3 regions of the Mumia sp. zg.B53 genome follow, and region 1 is predicted to be linked to each of the others. Evidence: riboswitches for the same ligand, from Rfam matches in the RefSeq annotation. Region 1 holds a riboswitch; each other region holds the start of a gene.
The links. Region 1 has a riboswitch for thiamine pyrophosphate ahead of thiO (glycine oxidase ThiO). Riboswitches for the same ligand answer to the same signal wherever they lie in the genome.

Region 2: linked by a shared signal. The riboswitch ahead of KV102_RS05180 (ECF transporter S component) and the one ahead of thiO (glycine oxidase ThiO) in region 1 are both predicted to bind thiamine pyrophosphate.
Region 3: linked by a shared signal. The riboswitch ahead of thiM (hydroxyethylthiazole kinase) and the one ahead of thiO (glycine oxidase ThiO) in region 1 are both predicted to bind thiamine pyrophosphate.

What each region holds. Positions count from the first base shown of each region.
Region 1 is NZ_JAHWCK010000001.1:2,096,372-2,103,179, forward strand. It holds gene KV102_RS10245 (thiazole synthase) at 1-537, opposite strand, end outside; gene thiS (sulfur carrier protein ThiS) at 543-743, opposite strand; gene thiO (glycine oxidase ThiO) at 740-1,897, opposite strand; TPP riboswitch at 1,906-1,990, opposite strand; gene KV102_RS10260 (EamA family transporter) at 2,013-2,903, opposite strand; gene KV102_RS10265 (LysR family transcriptional regulator) at 2,978-3,895, shown strand; gene groL (chaperonin GroEL) at 4,121-5,752, shown strand; gene KV102_RS10275 (FMN-binding negative transcriptional regulator) at 5,836-6,495, shown strand; gene KV102_RS10280 (metallophosphoesterase) at 6,450-6,808, opposite strand, start outside.
Region 2 is NZ_JAHWCK010000001.1:1,091,223-1,098,030, reverse strand. It holds gene KV102_RS05220 (ABC transporter permease) at 1-472, shown strand, start outside; gene KV102_RS05215 (ABC transporter permease) at 469-1,329, shown strand; gene KV102_RS05210 (cupin domain-containing protein) at 1,335-1,679, shown strand; gene KV102_RS05205 (SGNH/GDSL hydrolase family protein) at 1,732-2,445, shown strand; gene KV102_RS05200 (arsenate reductase ArsC) at 2,455-2,859, opposite strand; gene arsB (ACR3 family arsenite efflux transporter) at 2,856-3,932, opposite strand; gene arsM (arsenite methyltransferase) at 3,929-4,741, opposite strand; gene KV102_RS05185 (metalloregulator ArsR/SmtB family transcription factor) at 4,827-5,180, shown strand; TPP riboswitch at 5,220-5,340, shown strand; gene KV102_RS05180 (ECF transporter S component) at 5,330-5,971, shown strand; gene KV102_RS19385 (ABC transporter ATP-binding protein) at 5,968-6,808, shown strand, end outside.
Region 3 is NZ_JAHWCK010000004.1:327,223-334,030, forward strand. It holds gene KV102_RS15850 (acetolactate synthase large subunit) at 1-1,384, shown strand, start outside; gene ilvN (acetolactate synthase small subunit) at 1,384-1,920, shown strand; gene ilvC (ketol-acid reductoisomerase) at 2,002-3,030, shown strand; TPP riboswitch at 3,334-3,425, shown strand; gene thiM (hydroxyethylthiazole kinase) at 3,414-4,205, shown strand; gene thiE (thiamine phosphate synthase) at 4,205-4,870, shown strand; gene thiD (bifunctional hydroxymethylpyrimidine kinase/phosphomethylpyrimidine kinase) at 4,885-5,670, shown strand; gene KV102_RS15880 (TenA family protein) at 5,667-6,347, shown strand; gene KV102_RS15885 (hypothetical protein) at 6,369-6,808, opposite strand, start outside.

The DNA of each region.
Region 1 (6,808 bases):
CTCCGCGATCGCGGCGATCGCGCGAGGGTCGGTGACACCGAGGCCGGAGCCGATCGGCGAGCCGAGCGGCATCACGGCCGCGCAGCCGACGTCGGCGAGGCGGCGGGCGGTGACGAGGTCGGTGTTCGTGTAGGCGAGCACCGTGAAGCCCTCGCGCACCAGGGTCTCGGCGGCGTCGAGGAGCTCGACCACGTCGGGCAGCAGCGTCACGTCGTCGGCGACGACCTCCAGCTTCACCCAGGCGGTGCCGAGGGCCTCGCGCGCGAGGTTCGCGGTGAGGACCGCCTCACGCGCGGTGCGACAGCCCGCGGTGTTGGGGAGCAGCCGTGCGCCGTGCTCGCGGACGACGTCGAGGATCGAGCTCGGCGCTCCCGGGTCGACCCGGCGCATCGAGACGGTGACGAGCTCCGTGCCGCTCATCTCCAGGCACCGACGGAGGACAGCGGGGCTCGGAACCCCTCCGGTACCGAGGAACAGCCGGCTCGTGAACGGCACTCCGGCCACGGTGAGCGGGGACGGGTCGGTGGTCGTCAGCACGACTCTCACCCTCCTTGGACGGCGGTGACGACGTCGACCTCGGCGCCGTCGCGGACGAGGTGGTCCTCCCATCGGGAGCGCGGCACGACGATGCCGTCGACGGCGACTGCCACGTCGGTACGTGGCAGCGCGAGCGTGCGGAGCAGCGCGAGCACCGTGAGAGGCTCGGCGAGCGCGTGGGCCTGGCCGTTGAGACGGATGGTCATCGGGCCTCCTGGAGTGTCGGCGACAGGCGAAGCGGGTCGGTGTGACCCGACCCCTCAGGTGGCGAGGACTCCTCGACGAGCGCGGTGATCACGTCGGCGGTCCAGGGCGCGAGGAGCACGCCGCCACGATGGTGCCCGGCGGCGACGAGGAGACCGGGGATGCCGGTGGCCCCGACCAGCGGCAGGTGGTCCGAGCTCGAGGGACGCAAGCCGGCTGCCGCCTCCACGAAGGCGCAGTCACGCAGCTCCGGCACGACCTCGACCGCGTCGTGAAGGAGGTCGTGCACCCCCTCCACGGTGACGGTCGTGTCGTACCCCCGCTCGAGCATGGTCGCGCCGACCACGATCTCGCCGTCGTTGCGCGGGACCAGGTAGACGGGTCGGCCGCGCACCGCGGCGCGCACCGTCCGGGCCAGCATGGGCCGGGGGGCATGCAGCCGCAGGATCTCGCCCTTGACCGGGCGCACGGCGTCGCGCAGCCACTCGGGTGCGCCCTCGGTGGTGCGTAGCCCGACACCGTTGGCGAGGACCACCACGTCGTGGCCGCGCGCGCGCCCGTCCTGCCTGGTGCGGACACGCAGCGTGTCGCCGTCTCGCACCAGGTCGACCGTGTCGTCGACGGCGGTCACGTGCCGACGCGCGCATGCCGCCAGCAGAGCAGCGAGCAGAGTGCGGTTGTGGACGCTGCGGTCACCGGGGATCTCGACGACGGCGCGCAGCGCTGGGTGCAGCGCCGGCTCCCGGGCGCGCACCTCCCGCCGGGTGAGCGGGTGGTACGGGATCGTGTGGGTGTCGAGCAGCGCGGTGACCCGCTCCTGCTCGCGGGCATCGTCCTCGGTGGCGGCGGCGAGCAGCGTGCCCTCCCCACGGACCTCCAACGCTCGCCCGGCATCGCGTTCGAGGGCGGCCGCCATGTCCGGCCACCGTGCGAGCGACGCGACGCCGACCCGCAGCAGCGCCTCCTCGCCGTACCACGCCTCACCTGCGGGGGAGAGCATCCCCGCGGCCGCCCACGAGGCCCCACGGGCGGGCGTGGGGTCGTACGTCGTGACACGGTGACCACGACGTGCGAGCGACCACGCGACGGTGAGCCCGACGACTCCACCACCGACGACGGCGACGTCGCGGCCGGCTGGCCGGTGAGAGCGCGACACTGCTCCTGCCTCCCTTCGCCGGCATGACCCGGATCAGGTTCGACGGTCGGAGCGGCATCGGCTCCCTCTCAGCCCGTGCCCGGGCTCCCGTGGGGACCTCCGCACCGTAGGCGGGCTACGACGGCGTCGTCAAGCGGGCCCGGCGCCCGCGGGTCGAGCCGAGAAGGACGCCGGCGATGACCACCGCGCCGGATGCGAGCTCGAACGGGTCGAGGCGTTCGCTCAGGAGAAGAGCGCTCGCGCTCATCCCCACCACCGGGACGAGCAGTGAGAACGGCGCGACGGTGCTCGACGGATAGCGCGTCATCAGCAGCGTCCACAGTCCCGAGCCCACGACGGTCCCGATGACGACCGTGTAGAGGAGACCCAGCACGGCGGGCACCGCCTCGGGGGTGAAGGCGGTCACGAGCGACTCTCCGACGGCTCCCGGCCCCTCGAAGAGCAGCGAGACCACCAGCATCGGGATCGGGGGGACCACCGACATCCACAGCGTGAGGTGGAGCGGGTTGGAGGGGTGCGCCTGGCGGTTCGCGAGGTTGCCGAACGCCCAGCCGAGCGCGGCCAGCAGCGTGAGCACCACGGGGAGCAGGGCTGCCGTCTGCGACCGGTGCCACGCCACGCCGGCGAGCCCGGCGATCGCGATCACGATGCCGAGAATCTGCCGGCCGCTGAGCCGTTCGCGCAGCAGGACGCCGGCGAGCACCACCGTGAAGGGCGCGGAGGCCTGGAGCACCAACGAGGCGAGTCCTGCGGGCATGCCCGCACGCATGCCTACGTACAGGAAGAAGAACTGTGCGATCCCGAAGCCTGCGCCGTACCCGATCAACCAGCGCAGCCTGACGTCCGGGCGCGGGACGAGAAGCACGGTCGGGACGGCGAGCAGCCCGAAGCGCAGCGCGACGCAGAACATCGGCGGGAAGTGCTCGAGCGAGGCGTGGATGGCGATGAAGTTCAGTCCCCAGGTGATCGCCACCAGTACGGCGAGGAGACGGTCGCGGGTGGTCACGAGAGCCAGCGTGCGCTTGCGCCTGGGTGAAGCACAATCGAATACTCCTACGACTACGATGTAGCGTTGCTTCAATGAAGGATGCTGGCATCGACGTCGACAAGCTCGCGATCGTGCGGGAGCTCGCCGAGCGGGGGAGCATCACGGCGGTCGCTGCGGCGACGTACCGGACGCCGTCGGCGGTCTCGCAGACGATCAAGGCCCTCGAGCGTGACCTCGGGACCGTCCTCGTCGAGCGTGAGGGCCGTGGGGTCAGGCTCACCGAGGCCGGCCGGCTGCTCGCCGAGGGCGCCGTCGAGATCGCCCAGGTCGTCGCGCGCACCCGGGCCCGCCTCGAGGAGTTCCGCGGCGAGGTGGCGGGCGAGGTCGCCGTGACAGCCTTCCCGAGCGGCGCCGAGATGCTGCTGGCTCCGCTCGCGCCGCGGCTCGCGACGCGTGCGCCCGGCGTGACCGTGCGGCTGAGCGACCTCGACCTCGCGGAGTACGAGGTCCGAGCGGCCACCGCCGACCACGACGTGGTCGTCGGGCACTCGGTCGTGGCGGTGCCGGACCCTGCGGCGACGGGGCTGCACGTCACGCCGCTCCTCCGTGAGCCGCTGGACGTGGCCGTGCCCCAGGATCACCGCCTCGCCGGCCGCGACCGGGTGCGACCCGAGGACCTCGTCGGAGAGCGCTGGATCGGCGTCCCTGTCGGCCATCCCTTCGACCTGCTGCTCCCCATGCTCGCCGTCGACGGACAGTCCCCTCGTGTCGAGCAACGGTTCCTCGACAACCACGTCACGGCCGCGTTCGTCGCGGCCGGGCAGGGTGTGGCGCTGCTGCCGCGGCTGTGGCGAAGAGCAGCGGAGGCACGCGGCGTCACGCTGCTCCCGCTCGACGGCGTGCGGGCGGGGCGCCACGTGTTCGCGCTCGCAAGGCCCGACCGTGCCGAACGCGCGGCTGTCCGATGCGTCCTCGACGCCCTCCTGGAGATCGCCGACGAGGCGAGATGAGGGTGTCGCCCTCGCTCGCTGCACTGGCCCACTCTTTGCACTCTCCAGGCCCGAGTGCTAGAAAGGAGAGCGTTAGCACTCGGATCATCTGAGTGCCAACGTGCCAAACGGGCCAGGACGATGAGGTCCGAAGGTCGCGGCGAGAAGGGTTCGCCGTGGACGCGGGTCGTCCGTCGCGGGCATCCCCTGGGCCATCCACCTCTACGCGGAGGAATCGCGGGAGATATGCCGAAGACCATTGCATTCAACGAGGAAGCCCGTCGCGGCCTCGAGCGCGGGATGAACATCCTCGCCGACGCCGTGAAGGTGACCCTCGGTCCCAAGGGCCGCAACGTCGTCCTCGAAAAGAAGTGGGGCGCTCCCACCATCACCAACGATGGTGTCAGCATCGCCAAGGAGATCGAGCTCGAGGATCCCTACGAGAAGATCGGCGCCGAGCTCGTCAAGGAGGTCGCCAAGAAGACCGACGACGTCGCCGGCGACGGCACCACCACCGCCACCGTGCTCGCCCAGGCGCTCGTGCGCGAGGGCCTGCGCAACGTCGCGGCCGGCGCCAACCCGATCGCGCTCAAGCGTGGCATCGAGAAGGCCGTCGAGGCCGTCAGCGCCCAGCTGCTCGGGATGGCCAAGGACGTCGAGACCAAGGAGCAGATCGCGTCCACGGCCGCGATCTCCGCTGCTGATCCGTCGGTCGGCGAGATCATCGCCGAGGCGATGGACAAGGTCGGCAAGGAAGGCGTCATCACCGTCGAGGAGAGCAACACCTTCGGGCTCGAGCTCGAGCTCACCGAGGGCATGCGCTTCGACAAGGGCTACATCTCGCAGTACTTCTACACCGATCCCGAGCGCATGGAGGCGGTGCTCGAGGATCCCTACATCCTGATCGCCAACTCCAAGATCAGCGCCGTCAAGGACCTCGTGCCGGTCCTCGAGAAGGTCATCCAGTCGGGCAAGCCGCTGCTGATCATCGCCGAGGACATCGAGGGCGAGGCGCTGGCCACCCTGATCGTCAACAAGGTCAAGGGCACGTTCAAGTCCGTCGCCGTCAAGGCTCCGGGCTTCGGCGACCGCCGCAAGGCCATGCTGACCGACATCGCCATCCTCACCGGTGGCGAGGTCATCAGCGAGGAGCTCGGTCTCAAGCTCGAGAACGCCGACATCTCGCTGCTCGGTACGGCCCGCAAGGTCGTCGTGACCAAGGACGAGACGACCATCGTCGACGGCGGTGGCTCGGAGGACCAGATCACCGGCCGGGTCAACCAGATCCGCGCCGAGATCGAGAACTCCGACTCCGACTACGACCGCGAGAAGCTGCAGGAGCGGCTGGCGAAGCTCGCCGGCGGCGTTGCGGTCATCAAGGTCGGCGCGGCCACGGAGGTCGAGCTCAAGGAGCGCAAGCACCGCATCGAGGACGCCGTTCGCAACGCGAAGGCTGCCGTCGAGGAGGGCATCGTCGCCGGTGGCGGCGTCGCGCTCGTCCAGGCGACCGCCGCGGCGTTCGAGAAGCTCGATCTCGTCGGTGACGAGGCGACCGGTGCGCAGATCGTGCGCTCCGCCTCGACCGCCCCGCTGAAGCAGATCGCGATCAACGCCGGCCTCGAGGGCGGCGTCGTGGCGGAGAAGGTCCAGGGCCTTCCCGCGGGTCACGGCCTCAACGCGGCGACCGGCGAGTACGTCGACCTCATCGCCGAGGGCATCCTCGACCCGGCCAAGGTGACCCGCTCGGCGCTGCAGAACGCAGCCTCGATCGCGGCGCTCTTCCTCACCACCGAGGCCGTCGTCGCGGACAAGCCCGAGAAGAACCCCCCGGCCATGCCGGGTGGCGACATGGGCGACATGGGCGGCATGGGCTTCTGAGCCACCCCGCCTGAGCTCACGCTCGACGCACGCGGCGCCCCGTCGGTCTCCGGACCGGCGGGGCGTCGTCGTACGGTGGGCCGGTGTACGTGCCGCGCTTCAACGCCCTCGACGACGCAGCGGCGATCGACGGCCTCATCGCCGCCGTCGGTGCCGGCGACCTCGTCACGGTGGGCGCGGACGGCATGCCGTACGCGACACGGCTGCCGCTGGTGTGGCTGCGGGAGGAGGGTCGCGTGATCGCGCACGTGGCGCTCGCCAACCCGCACTGGCGCACGATCGGCGACGGATCGCCGGCCCTGGTCGTGGTGAGCGGACCGCAGGCGTACGTCTCGCCGTCGTGGTACGCGACCAAGGCCCAGCACGGCAGGGTCGTCCCGACGTGGAACTACAGCCGCGTCGAGCTGCGCGGCACGGTGCGCGTCCGTCGTGAGACCGAGTGGATCCGCGACGCCGTCACCCGTCTCACCGACCTCCACGAGCGGTCGCGGCCCGACCCCTGGGCGGTGACCGATGCGCCCGCGCCGTTCGTGGACGGCCAGCTGCGCGGCATCGTCGGCGTCGAGGTGGCCGTGACCTCGGTCGAGGGCAAGGCCAAGCTCAGCCAGAACCGCTCGGCAGAGGATCGCGACGGTGTGGTGCACGGCCTGCGCCGCGAAGGCGACGCCGAGGCGCACGCTGTCGCGGACACGATGGATCAGTCCTCGTCGACGTCGTCCCACGAGACCGCGTCGACCAGGTAGACCTGCTCACCCGCGCGCGGGTCGCGAGCGTGCAGCGTGAGGAACACCGGGGAGAACGGCCCTCCGAGGTCGACAACCGTCGCTCCGGCGCCCAGAACCCCGCGGATCCGGTCTGGTGGGCACGTGCGGTCGTTCCTGGTGACGACACCCGGGGTCGTCCACACCGGCACGCCGTTCATGGTGCCGGAGAGCTGGAGGTGGAAGTGGCCGCACAGGACCGCTCGGACGTCCGTCCCGGCCACAGCGTCGGCGAGCAGGTCCCGGTCGCGGAGACCGTCGTTGCGCATGAAAGGCGCCCAGTCGACGTGCAGAG
Region 2 (6,808 bases), 1.0 Mb from region 1:
CATCCTGAGCGGCCCGCTCGACGTCCTCTACACGCGTGGGGCCGTCCAGCTCGGCGTCGTCTACAACTACCTGCCGCTGATGATCCTGCCGCTGTACGTCGTGTTCGAGCGGCTCGACCCGAGCCAGCGGGAGGCGAGCCGCGACCTCGGCGCCGGACGGTGGAGGACCTTCTTCTCCGTCACCGTCCCCGACACGCTGCCGGGGATCGCCTCGGGTTGCCTCCTGGTGTTCATCCCGCTGATGGGCGACTTCCTCACCGCGTCGGTGCTCGGCGGCGCTCGCGGCACGATGATCGGCCAGGTCGTGGCACGCCAGTTCACGTCGGCCCAGAACTGGGCGCTCGGGGCGGCGATGGCCGTCACGCTGATGGTGTTCGTGCTGCTGACGGTGGTGCTTGCCGCCGCGGCCTTCCTGCTCGTACGGGCGGTCATACGACGAGCCCGCCACCTGAACCTGGAGGTGACGCCGTGAGCGCCACTCGTCGCCGTACGGATCCGGTGAACCTCGCGCTCGCGGTGCTCGGCGTGCTGGTCTTCGTGTTCCTCTTCCTGCCGATCCTCGTGATCGTCGTCTACTCGTTCAACAGCGGCCGACTCCTCGGCGCCTGGGACAGCTTCGGGTTCGACGCGTACACGCGGGCCTGGGAGAACCCGGTCATCGGCAACGCCGTCCGTACGTCGCTGGTCTCCGGGGTGCTCGCGTCGCTCGTGGCCACCGTGCTCGGGACGGTGGGCGGTGTCGCGCTCGCTCGCGCCCGGTCCGGCGCCCGGTGGGCGGGGCTGCTGACCGCGCTGCTCGCGGTCACGCTGATCACGCCGGAGGTCATCGACGGCATCGCGATCCTGCCGTGGCTCGTGACGCTCGGGACCGACGGCGGGCTCTCGGTCGTCAACAACGGGATGGTGCGGCTCGTCATCGTGCACACCTCGCTCGCGCTCGCCGTGGTCACGTTCATCGTCCGGGCGCGCATGCGGGGGATGGACGAGCAGATCGAGGAGGCGGCGGCCGACCTGTACGCGAACCCGTGGAACAGGTTCCGTCAGGTCACGATGCCGCTGGCCTGGCCCGGCATCTTCGCCGGCGCCCTGATGGCGTTCACGCTGAGCCTCGACAACACGATCGTCGCCTCGTTCATCCAGGTCCCCGGCTACACGCCGTGGCCGGTCTATGTGTTCGGGTCGCTCAAGGTCGGGCTTCGGCCGGAGATCGCCGCGGTGTCGACCGTGATGCTGCTCCTCACACTCGCTGCGCTCGCGGTGGTGTGGGCGGTGCTGCGCCGCTCGGGCGACGACAACGCCGCCGTCGCCTCGACGTTCACGGGCGGGTGAGAGACATGGATTCCGTCGACGACCGCGTCGTCTCCGTCGACGTGCGGACGCACGCGCTCACCGGTGACGCGCTCGACCCGAGCGACGTCGTCGCAGGGGTGCCACAGACGGCCTCGGCCGTACTCGCTGCGCTCGGGGACACCGAGGTCGGGATCTGGGAGATGACTGCCGGCACCGTCCGTGACACCGAGGTCGACGAGGTGTTCGTGGTGCTGTCCGGGGACGCGACCGTACGGTTCGAGGACCGTAGCGCCCTCGAGCTGCGACCCGGAGTCGCCGTACGCCTGCACGCCGGCGATCGCACGGTGTGGGAGGTGCGCGAGCGGCTGCGGAAGGTCTACGTGGCCTGATCTGTTCCGCAGGTTCTCACCGTTCGGCGCCGCGGGGAGTGATCATGGGGTGGTGAGAGCACGTCGCGTCGCCCGACCACGTCTGCTGGACGTCTCCTGGCGGGCGCGTCTGGCCGTGGTTCTGCTCCTCCTGACGATCAGCGCGGCGTTCCTCACCGACCTCGGGCAGAGCCGGGCCGACGCCGTGCGGTGCGAGCGGTTCACGTCGCAGTCCGAGGCACGCCGGGTCGTCGGCGCCCCCGCCGGGAAGCGGGTCGTCGTGATCGGCGACTCCTGGTCCGCCGGGCTCGGTCTGGACGATGCCGGCGACGCCTGGACATCCCGGTTGTCGGGGCAGGTCCACGTCGACGCGTTCTCCGGTTCGGGCTTCAGCCGGTCCGCGAGCCCGTGCGACGGCTCGTGGTTCGCCGCCCGTGCTGCCCGTGCCGTGGCCGGCGGAGCGGATCTGGTGGTGATCGCAGGAGGGCTCAACGACGTCGACCAGACGCCGGAGGCGGTCCGGGCCGGCTTCGAGCGCGTGATGAGGTCCGTGCAGGGTCCGCCCGTGGTCGTGGTCGGGCCCGCCGCCGCGCCGGCCCGCGAACGGGGGGCGCGGCGGGTGGACGCCCAGCTCGCGCTGCTCGCGGGCCGGGCCGGGGCGGCGTACGTCTCGACGATCGGGCTCGACCTGCCCTACCTCGACGACGGGCTCCACCTGACGCCCGCCGGCCATCGCGAGCTCGGCGACTTCGTGGCCGAGAGTCTCGTGGACCTCGGCGTCGCCTGAGGCCTCCGCTCAGTCGGCAGGCGCGAGGCTCTCGACGAGCCGTCGGACCCGGGCGCGGATCTCGTCTCGGATCGGGCGGACCTCCTCGAGGCTGCGTCCCGCGGGGTCGTCGAGCGCCCAGTCCTCATAGCGGGTGCCGGGATAGACCGGGCACGTGTCGCCGCACCCCATGGTGACGACGACGTCGGCGCGCCGGACGTCGGTCGTCTTGAGCAGCCGCGGCTGGTTCTCGGCGATGTCGATGCCGAGCTCGGCCATGGCTGCCACGGCGACAGGGTTGAGCCGGTCCGCAGGCTCGGAGCCGGCAGACAGCACGGTGACGGACTCGCCGGCGAGGTGCCGGACGAAGCCGGCTGCCATCTGAGAACGGCCCGCGTTGTGGACACAGACGAAAAGCACGGTGCGAACGCTCATCGGGGGATCTCCTGAGGTGGGGATGGCCGGAGGGCGCGGGCGGCGTAGACGAGCGCCAGGAGCGCGGGCACCTCGATGAGAGGGCCGACGACGCCGGCGAGGGCTTCACCCGAGGTGGCGCCGAAGGTGCTGATCGCCACGGCGATCGCGAGCTCGAAGTTGTTGCCGGCAGCCGTGAACGCGACCGTGGTCGTCCGTGCGTCGTCGAGCCCGGCGGCGCGCGAGCCGATCCAGGCGAGGGCGAACATCGCGACGAAGTAGAGGAGCAGCGGCACGGCGATGCGTCCGACGTCCAGAGGTCGTCGGGTGATGGCGTCGCCCTGGAGGGCGAACAGCACCACGATCGTGAACAGCAGCCCCCACAGCGCGAGCGGGCTCACCGTGGGGAGGAAGCGGGTCTCGTACCAGGTGCGGCCCTTGAGGCGCTCGCCCAGGAGCCGGCTGGCGGCGCCGGCGGCGAGCGGGATCCCGAGGAACACCAGCACGCTGATCGCGATCGCTCCCACGCTCAGCTCGGCGCTGGTCGTCGGCAGGCCGAGCCACGCGGGGAGGATCTGGAGGTAGAACCAGCCGAGCGCGGCGAACGCGACGAGCTGGAACACGCTGTTGATCGCCACCAGGACGACGGCGGCCTCCCGGTCGCCGCAGGCGAGGTCGTTCCAGATGAGGACCATCGCGATGCACCGGGCCAGGCCGACGATGATCAAGCCGGTGCGGTACTCGGGGAGGTCGGGAAGCAGCAGCCAGGCGAGCGCGAACATGAGCGCCGGGCCCACGATCCAGTTCAGCGTCAGCGACACCGCGATCAGACGGCGGTCGCCGAGGATCGCGCGTGTCCGGTCGTAGCGGACCTTCGCCAGGACGGGGTACATCATCACGAGCAGACCCAGCGCGATCGGCGCGGAGACCTCCCCGATCTCCCAGCCGCCCAGCGCGTCGTCGAGTCCGGGGACCAGGCGCCCGACCAGCAGCCCGACCGCCATCGCGGCGACGATCCACACCGGCAGCAGCCGGTCGGTCGCCGACAGCCGCCCGGCGAGAGCGGGGCGGGTGCCGGCGTCGGAGACCGTCATGCAGTCGGCTTGGTGGCACGGATGATCGCACCGTGCATGCCCGGGGCCGCCTCATGGGTCAGCTCGACCGTCGCGTCGGCGAAGCCCGCCGCGGCGAGCCCGTCGAGGTACTCGCTGCGCGACAGCGCGCCGGCGATGCAGGCGACGTACGACCCGCGCTCGGCACGGTCGGCCGGCGTGAGGTGGTCCTCGGCGACGACGTCGGAGATGCCGATGCGCCCGCCCGGAACCAGCACGCGGAACATCTCGGCGAGGACCTGGGGCTTGTCGACCGACAGGTTGATCACGCAGTTGGAGATGACCACGTCGACGGCCGCGTCGGGCAGCGGCACGTCCTCGATCGACCCCTTGAGGAACTCCACGTTCGTGGCCTCGGCCTTCGTGGCGTTGGCCCGGGCCAGGTCGAGCATCTCGTCGGTCATGTCCACGCCGTACGCGAAGCCGTCGGGACCGACGCGCCGGGCGGACAGCAGGACGTCGATCCCACCGCCGGAGCCCAGGTCGAGCACCTTCTCGCCGGGGCTCAAGGCAGCGACGGCGAGCGGGTTGCCGCAGCCGAGCGACGCGGCGAGCGCCTCGGCCGGGAGCTCGGCCGCCTCGGCGCTCGAGTACAGGCCGGCACCGAACGAGGGATCGACCTCCGCGGTGGAGCCGCCGCAGCACGAGTCCGCGGCGTCGGCGGCCGGCGCGCAGCACGACTCGGTCGTCGCGAGAACCAGGTCGTTCGTGGTGCCGGAGCGGGCCTGGACGGCGGCGGCGGCGTAGCGCTCGCGGACCTGCTCGACGAGCTCGTCGTTCGTGAGGGTCATGATGTCTCCTGAGATCGAGGAAGTTCGATGCATCGAACACTACCGATTGATCGACGGATGTCAATACGTGTGGCACGATGGGGTGATGGACATGACGCTTCCCGTCCTCGAGACCTCCGCCGGAGCATGCTGCTCGCCGCTGACCGGGGGCGTCCTCGACGACGACCAGGCCGCGGTGCTCGCCCGGATGTTCAAAGCCTTGGGTGATCCGACCAGGGTGCGGCTGATGTCGCTGATCGCCGCGTCCGAAGGAGGCGAGGCCTGCATCTGCGACCTCACCGAGCCGGTCGGGCTGAGTCAGCCGACCGTCTCGCACCACATGAAACAGCTCGTCTCCGCCGGCCTCGTCACCCGCGAGCAGCGAGGCCGATGGGCCTACTACCGCGTCGTCGACTCCGCACTGACCGATCTGGCGTCCTCGCTGCGGACCGCGCCCTAGCGGGCGCTCGTCACGATGCCGCGGGTGCGGCTAGAGTCGACCTCACGACAGGGGAGCGCAGGTGCCCGACGGGCACGGTGCGCTGAGAGTGCGGAAAGCCCGCAGACCCTCCGAACCTGCACCGGTTAGCACCGGCGAAGGGAGTCACCGTGGCTGATGCCATTCGTCCTCGCACGTCCTCGACCCGCTACCGCACGATCGACCTCGTCACGGTGGCGATGCTCGGCGTGGCGATCGGCGTGGTGTTCTGGGGATGGAACCAGCTGTTCGCCGTCGTCAGCGGCACGGCGCTGTTCGCCTACCCCCCGAGCTCCGGCCTGATCTCCGGCGTCTGGCTGATCGGCGGTGTCATCGGCGGGCTCGTCGTCCGCAGACCCGGCGCCGCGGTCGGCACCGAGGTGGTCGCAGCCGTCGTCTCCGGCCTGCTGGGCAACCAGTGGGGCATGTCCGTCCTCGTCTCGGGCCTGATCCAGGGCCTGGGGGTCGAGCTGGTGTTCGCCCTCTTCCTGTACCGCCGGTGGGGTGTCGTCGTCGCCGCTGCAGCAGGCGCGCTCGCCGGGGCGTTCGAGGCGGTGTACGAGTGGTACGCGTACTACGCCGACTGGGCCTTCGGCTACCAGCTCGTCTATCTCGTGTTCCTCGCGGTGTCGGGGGCGCTCGTCGCGGGCGTCGGAGGGTGGCTGCTCGTCCGGGCCCTGGCGAAGACGGGAGCTCTCGACGCCTTCGGGGCCGGTCGCGAGCACCACGACCGAGCCGCGGCGTCGTCCACGAGCCCTTCCCCGCGAGCGTGACCGGATCGGTCGCGTTCCGCGGCTTCGGTTGGCGTCCGCTGGGCCGGCGCACGCCGGTCATCGCCGGCCTCGACCTGCGCGTCGGCCCGGGTGAGCGGGTGCTGCTGGCGGGGCCGTCGGGCGCCGGGAAGTCGACGGTGCTCCGGGCGGCCGCAGGGGTGCTCGAGACCACCGGCGACGGCGACGCCTTCGGCGAGGTCACCACCATCGGCCGCGTCGGCATGCTGCTGCAGAACCCCGGCGACGCGGTGGTCGCAGAGCGGCTCGGCCGCGACGTGGCCTTCGGGCTCGAGAACGCCCGCGTCGCCCCGGCTGCGATCTGGCCGCGGGTGCGCGAGGCGCTGCGCGCCGTACGCCTGCCGTACGGCATGCAGCACCCGACGTCCGCGCTGTCCGGAGGAGAGCTTCAGCGCTCCGCGCTGGCAGGGGTGCTGGCGTCGCAGGCGGACCTCCTGCTCCTCGACGAGCCGACGTCGATGCTCGACGACGTCAACGCCGACGCCGTACGCCGCTGCGTCGCGGAGGTCGTCGCCGAGACAGGAGCGACCCTCGTCGTGGTCGAGCACCGCATCGCCCCGTGGCTCCCTCACGTCGACCGTGTGGTCGTCCTGGGCCACGACGGATCCGTGGTCGCCGACACCGACCCGGTGAGCTTCGTCGCCACACTGCGCGACGACCTTGCCGGCGCCGGGGTGTGGATGCCGGGGGTCGCCGCGCCGGAGCCGGTCGAGCCGCCGGTCGTGCTGGTCGAGACCGACCGCGCGGTGCCGCGCCTCGATGCGCTCGCGCTGGGCGTCGACCTGCGTCGCACCGACATCCGGGGCGCCACTGTCACCG
Region 3 (6,808 bases), on a different contig from region 1:
GCCGATCACCAAGCACAGCTATCTCGTGACCGATGCCGCGGAGATCCCGCGAGCGATCGCCGAGGCGTTCCACATCGCGTCCACCGGCCGACCCGGGCCGGTGCTGGTCGACATCTCCAAGGACGCGCTGCAGTCCGCGACGACCTTCGCATGGCCGACCGAGCTGCACCTCCCGGGCTACCGGCCGACCAGCAGGCCGCACAACAAGCAGGTCCGTGAGGCGGCGCGTCTCATCGCGGCGGCCGAGCGCCCGGTCCTCTATGTCGGCGGCGGCGTCGTGAAGGCCAACGCCTCGACCGAGCTCAAGGTCCTCGCCGAGATGACCGGCATCCCTGTCGTCACGACGCTGATGGCGCGCGGCGCGTTCCCCGACAGCCACCCCCTCCACCTCGGGATGCCGGGCATGCACGGCACGGTGGCGGCCGTCGGTGCGCTCCAGAAGAGCGACCTGCTCATCTCGCTGGGTGCGCGCTTCGACGACCGGGTGACCGGGCACCTGGAGTCGTTCGCGCCCGGCTCCAAGGTCATCCACGCCGACATCGACCCGGCTGAGATCTCCAAGAACCGCACCGCCGACGTGCCGATCGTCGGAGACTGCCGTGAGGTGATCGCCGACCTGGTCGTCGCGCTGCAGGCCGAGTACGCCGAGCACCCCGCCGACTACACCCCGTGGCGCGGGCAGATGCAGGCGCTCTCCGCCCGCTACCCGCTCGGGTACGAGGAGCCGGACGACGGGTCGCTGTCGCCGCAACGGGTGATCCAGCGCATCGGCCAGATCGCCGGCCCCGGCGCGACCTACACCTCCGGCGTGGGACAGCACCAGATGTGGGCTGCCAACTTCATCGAGCACGAGCGCCCCGCCCGCTGGATCAACTCCGGCGGCATGGGCACGATGGGCTTCTCCGTCCCTGCCGCCATGGGAGCGCAGGTCGCCCGCGCCGGTGAGGTGGTGTGGGCCATCGACGGTGACGGTTGCTTCCAGATGACCAACCAGGAGCTCGCGACGTGCGCGCTCGAGGGCATCCCGATCAAGGTCGCCGTCATCAACAACTCGTCGCTCGGCATGGTCCGGCAGTGGCAGACGCTCTTCTACGATGGCCGCTACTCCAACACCGACCTGCAGACCGGCGCCGACGAGGCCCGCATCCCCGACTTCGTCAAGCTCGCCGACGCCTACGGCTGCGTCGGGCTGCGGTGCGAGAAGGCCGAGGACCTCGACGCGGTGATCGAGAAGGCGATGTCCATCACCGACGCGCCGGTCGTCATCGACTTCGTCGTGCACCGCGACGCGATGGTGTGGCCGATGGTCCCGGCCGGAGTCAGCAACGACATGATCCAGATCGCGCGCGACATGGCGCCCGAGTTCGGTGACGAGGAACTGTGATGAGCCAGCACACCCTGTCCGTCCTGGTCGAGAACACCCCTGGTGTGCTCGCCCGCGTCGCGAGCCTCTTCATGCGCCGCGGCTTCAACATCGACTCGCTCGCGGTCGGGCCGACCGAGATCCCCGAGATCTCGCGGATGACGATCGTGGTCAACGTCGACGAGCTGCCTCTGGAGCAGGTCACCAAGCAGCTGAACAAGCTCGTCAACGTCCTCAAGATCGTCGAGCTCGAGCCCACCACCTCGGTCGAGCGTGAGCTCATGCTGATCAAGGTCCGCGCCGACTCACGGACGCGCGGACAGGTCTTGGAGACCGTCCAGCTGTTCCGGGCGAAGGTCGTCGACGTCGGCGTCGACGCGGTGACCATCGAAGCGACCGGAGACCCCGGCAAGCTCGACGCGATGCTGAAGGTGCTCGAGCCCTTCGGCATCCGCGAGATCGCCCAGTCCGGACGCGTCGCGATCGGTCGCGGAGGACGGTCGATCACCGACCGCACCCTGCGGGCGGTCCCCGGCGCGTCCACCCAGACCGCCTGAGCGTACGGTCGATAGGGGCCGTACGTCTGATCCGAGCGGCACCACCCGGTGCCACACGGCACCACGAGAAGGAGCAACCCCGTGCCTGAGCTGTTCTACGACGACGACGCCGACCTGAGCGTCATCCAGGGCCGCAGCGTGGCCGTCCTCGGCTACGGCAGCCAGGGCCACGCCCACGCGCTGTCCCTGCGCGACTCGGGCGTCGACGTCCGCGTCGGACTCCCCGAGGGCTCGAAGAGCCGTGAGAAGGCCGAGAACGAGGGCCTTCGGGTGCTCACCCCGGCCGAGGCGTGCGCCGAGGCCGACGTCATCGTCGTGCTCGCGCCCGACCCGGCGCAGCGCAGCCTCTACACCGAGGCGATCGAGCCGAACCTCAACGACGGCGACGCCCTGATCTTCGGGCACGGCTTCAACATCCGCTACGGCTACGTCAAGCCGCCGGCCGGTGTCGACGTCGGCATGATCGCCCCCAAGGGTCCCGGTCACCTCGTCCGCCGCGAGTACGTCGAGGGCCGTGGCGTCCCCGTCCTCGTCGCCGTCGAGCAGGATGCCACCGGCAACGCGTGGCCCCTGGTCCTCTCCTACGCCAAGGCCATCGGCGGCCTGCGTGCCGGCGGCATCAAGACGACGTTCACCGAGGAGACCGAGACCGATCTGTTCGGTGAGCAGGCGGTCCTCTGCGGCGGCGTCTCCGCACTGGTCCAGGCGGGCTTCGAGACCCTGACCGAGGCCGGCTACCAGCCCGAGGTCGCCTACTTCGAGTGCCTGCACGAGCTCAAGCTGATCGTCGACCTCATGTACGAGGGTGGCATCGCCAAGCAGCGCTGGTCGGTCTCCGACACGGCCGAGTACGGCGACTACGTCTCCGGTCCGCGGGTCGTCGACGCGCGCGTCAAGGAGAACATGCAGGCGGTCCTCGCCGACATCCAGAACGGCGCGTTCGCCGAGCGCTTCATCGCCGACCAGGACGCCGGTGCGGCGGAGTTCAAGAAGCTGCGCGCCGAGGGCGAGGAGCACCCGATCGAGGGCACCGGCCGCGAGCTGCGCAAGCTCATGGCCTGGGTCAAGAGCGGCGACGACGACTACACCGAGGGCACCGCTGCGCGCTGACCCTCGTACGTCCCGACCGGCGGTGAGCCCGGTCCCACGCGCATCACGGCGTGGGACCGGACTCACCGCCGTCGGCGTTGGCGGGCCGCGGGGAGGTCTCCGGGGTAGATGAGACGAGCGAGCCAGCGGCGGGACGCGAGATAGACCTCGTGAACCCCTCCGCGGCGCCAGGCGCGACGGACGCGACGGGCGGAAGCCATGCATACCCCTCGGGGGAAGGAGTTGGGTGGGTTGCCCGAACGCTAGCGGGCCGGTGCGACGTCGCGGAAGGGGCTCCCGGCACTTCTGTTATCGTCGCCAGCAGTTGCAAGGCCGGGGTGCCCGAAGGGCTGAGAACACACCCGCCGAACCTGATCCGGGTCATACCGGCGAGAGGGAGCCTGATGCTCGAACCCCGTACCGCTGCCCACGTCCACGACCAGCTCCGGGCGCAGACCCCGCTGGTGCAGGTCATCACGAACTACGTGTCGATGGACATCGCCGCCAACCTGCTCAATGCCGCAGGCGCCTCTCCGGCGATGGTCCACGACCCGCACGAGTCCGCGGAGTTCGCCGGCATCGCCCAGGCCGTCGTCGCCAACATCGGCACGTTGTCCCCGCCGTGGGTCGACGGCATGCTCGCCGCGGTCGAGGTCGCCTCGGCCACGGGCAAGCCGTGGGTCCTCGACCCGGTCGCGGTCGGCGCGACCACCTATAGGCGCGAGTCCGCCGCTGCCCTGATCGAGCACCGCCCGACGGTGATCCGGGGCAACGCGAGCGAGATCCTTGCGATCGCGACGTCGACGGGAGCAGGGCGAGGGGTCGACGCCGACGCCGATACGGCCGACGTCCGTACGGACGCCGAGGCGCTCGCGTCCAAGCTGGAGACCGTCGTCGCCATGACGGGTGCCGTCGACATCGTCACGGACGGCACCCGTACGACCGAGATCCACGGCGGCGATGCGCGCGCCCCGATGATCACCGCGCTCGGGTGCTCCGCGAGCGCCCTGGTCGCCGCGGCCTGCGCGGTCCATGACGACGCGTTCGAGGCGTCGGCGAGCGCACTGGCGATCCTGACGGCCGCGATCGAGAAGGCCGCGCCGCTCGCCGAGGGTCCCGGATCGCTGCGCTGGCGGTTGCTGGACGCGCTGTCCACGTTGTCTTCCGAGGCGGTCGCCGAGGTCGTCGCGCGCTGATGGTCGGCCCGGCCGGAGACGTCCGTCTCTATCTCGTCACCGGGTCCGTGCCTCACGGTGCGGACCTGGTCGACGTCGTCGCCGACGCCGTCGACGGGGGAGCGACGACCGTCCAGCTCCGCGACAAGCACGCGTCGACCGACGAACGCATCCGGCTGGCCACGAGGATCGCCGCGCGCGTCGGTGACCGTGCGTCGTTCGTGCTCAACGACGACCTCGCGGCGGCGCGCGCCGTGCCCGGTGCGGGCCTGCACGTCGGGCCCGATGATCTCCACCCCGCGCGAGTGCGAGAGGTGCTCGGCGACGACGCGGTCGTCGGGTGGTCGCTGCACGACCTGGCCCAGCTCGACGACGCCGAGGCGCTCGCCGCGTGCAGCTACCTCGCGGTCAGCCCGGTGTGGGCGACGCCGACCAAGCCCGACACGACCGCGCCGTGGGGACTCGACGGTGTACGCCGCCTGCGCGCGGCAACGCCGGACGACCTCCCGCTCGTCGCGATCGGGGGCATCTCCGCATCGAACGCCGCGTCGGTCGTCGCCGCCGGCGCCGACGGCATCTGCGTGGTCTCCGCGATCTGCTCGGCACCCGAGCCGCGTGCGGCCGCCCGCACGCTCCGCGAGGTCGTCGACGCCGCCCTCGCCGCACGCTCGGAGGTCCAGCCCTGAGCGCCGTGCCCGTCATGCTCACCATCGCCGGCTCCGACCCCTCAGGCGGCGCCGGGATCCAGGCGGACCTCAAGACGGCGACCGCCCTCGGCGTGTACGGCGCCGCGGCCCTGACCGCGCTCACCGTCCAGAACACCCGCGGCGTCTTCGGGATCCACCCGGTGCCTGCGGCGTTCGTCGCCGAGCAGGTGCGTGCCGTGCTGGACGACCTGGACGTGAGCGTGGTCAAGATCGGGATGCTCGGCACGGTGGAGATCGTGCTCGCGGTCGCCGACGTCCTGCACGCCGCGGACGTGCCCGTCGTGCTTGACCCGGTCATGGTGGCCACCTCCGGCGACACGCTGGTCGGGGAGGACGTGGTGGACACCATCCGTACGACGTTGCTGCCGCTGGCGGCCGTCGTCACGCCCAACGTGCCGGAGGCTGCGGTCCTGACCGGCACCGCGCCGGCGACCGATCCCCACGGGCTGGCGGCCGCCGGGCGCGCGTTGCGCGCAGCGGGCGCTGCAGCCGCGCTGGTCAAGGGCGGACACCTCGAGGGTCCGGAGAGCATCGACGTGCTCGTCGACGCGGAGGGTGCGTGCACCTATCGTGCACCGCGGATCGACAGCCCCAACACGCACGGGACAGGCTGCACGCTGGCGTCGGCGATCGCGTCCGGCCTCGCGCTCGGCCTGCCGCTGCGCGAGGCGGTGGGTGAGGCCAAGGACTACCTGACCGGGGCTTTGCGCAGCGGCGCCGAGCACTCGGTGGGTCGCGGCCACGGACCTGTCGACCACCTCTGGAGGTCGCGCGGGTGACGGACGAGAGGACGTTCTCCGAGGCCGCGTGGGCGCACGTCGCGAGCTGGTACGACGCGATCCTCGAGCACCCCTTCGTGGTCGGTCTCGCCGCCGGGACGTTGCCGGAGGACGTGTTCGGCCGCTATCTGCTCGACGATGCCCACTACCTCTCCCGCTACGGCAGCGCGCTCGCGATGCTGGCCGCGCGTGCGGGCGACCCGGCGCTGTCAGCCGGCCTCGCACGCGCGGCCGCCGAGGCGGTGGAGGCCGAGCGGCTGATGCACGCGGAGTTCCTCGTGCCTCGCGGCCTCGACCCGGACGGGCCTGATGCGGCGGAGCCGACGCCGACCTGTCAGGCCTACGCCGGCACGCTGCTCGCCGACGCCGCGTACGCACCGGTCGAGGTCGGTCTTGCGGGCGTTCTGCCGTGCTTCCGCGTCTATCTGGAGGTTGGGCGCGCGATCGCGGCGCAGGCGACCGACGCTGCGCATCCCTACCGCGCCTGGATCGACACCTACTCCGACCCGGCCTTCGACGCCGCGGTCACGCGGGCCGAGGGGTGGGCCGACCACCTCGCGACGGCGGCGACGCCCGAGCACCGTACGAAGATGCTCGCCGCCTACGAGCGCGCGACGCGATTCGAGTGGATGTTCTGGGACGCGTCGTGGCGCGGGGAGACCTGGCCGAGGGCCTGACCTCCCCGCGCCCACCTGCCGTCACGGGCAGCCGGACATCTCCCGCACCGTGAGCGTCGGAACCCCGTCGCGGACCGCGTCGGCCACCGCCCGGACCCCGTCGGCATACTCGCCCTCGGCGTCCATCGGCGCGAGCAACGGCCAGCGGCGCCCGCTTGCCAGCGCCTCGACGGCGGCCTTCCTCGCCCGGTCGTCTCGCGCGTCCTCGGCACGCCGGAGCTCTCCGACCCAGCCGCACACCACCGGCTCGAGCACCTGGGCGCTGAGCTGGTATCGGTCGTTGGTGCCGAGGTCGTCGAGTGACGCACGGTCGAGTCCCGGCGGGATCGGCACACCGGCCAACAGCTCGTCGATCACCTGCGAGGCCTTGTCGGGAGTGACGATCTCCGGCGGCATCGCCGCGAGCCACTCCTGGACCGAGACCGCTCGAACCGTCCGCAGGACAGCCACGATCTCGGCGC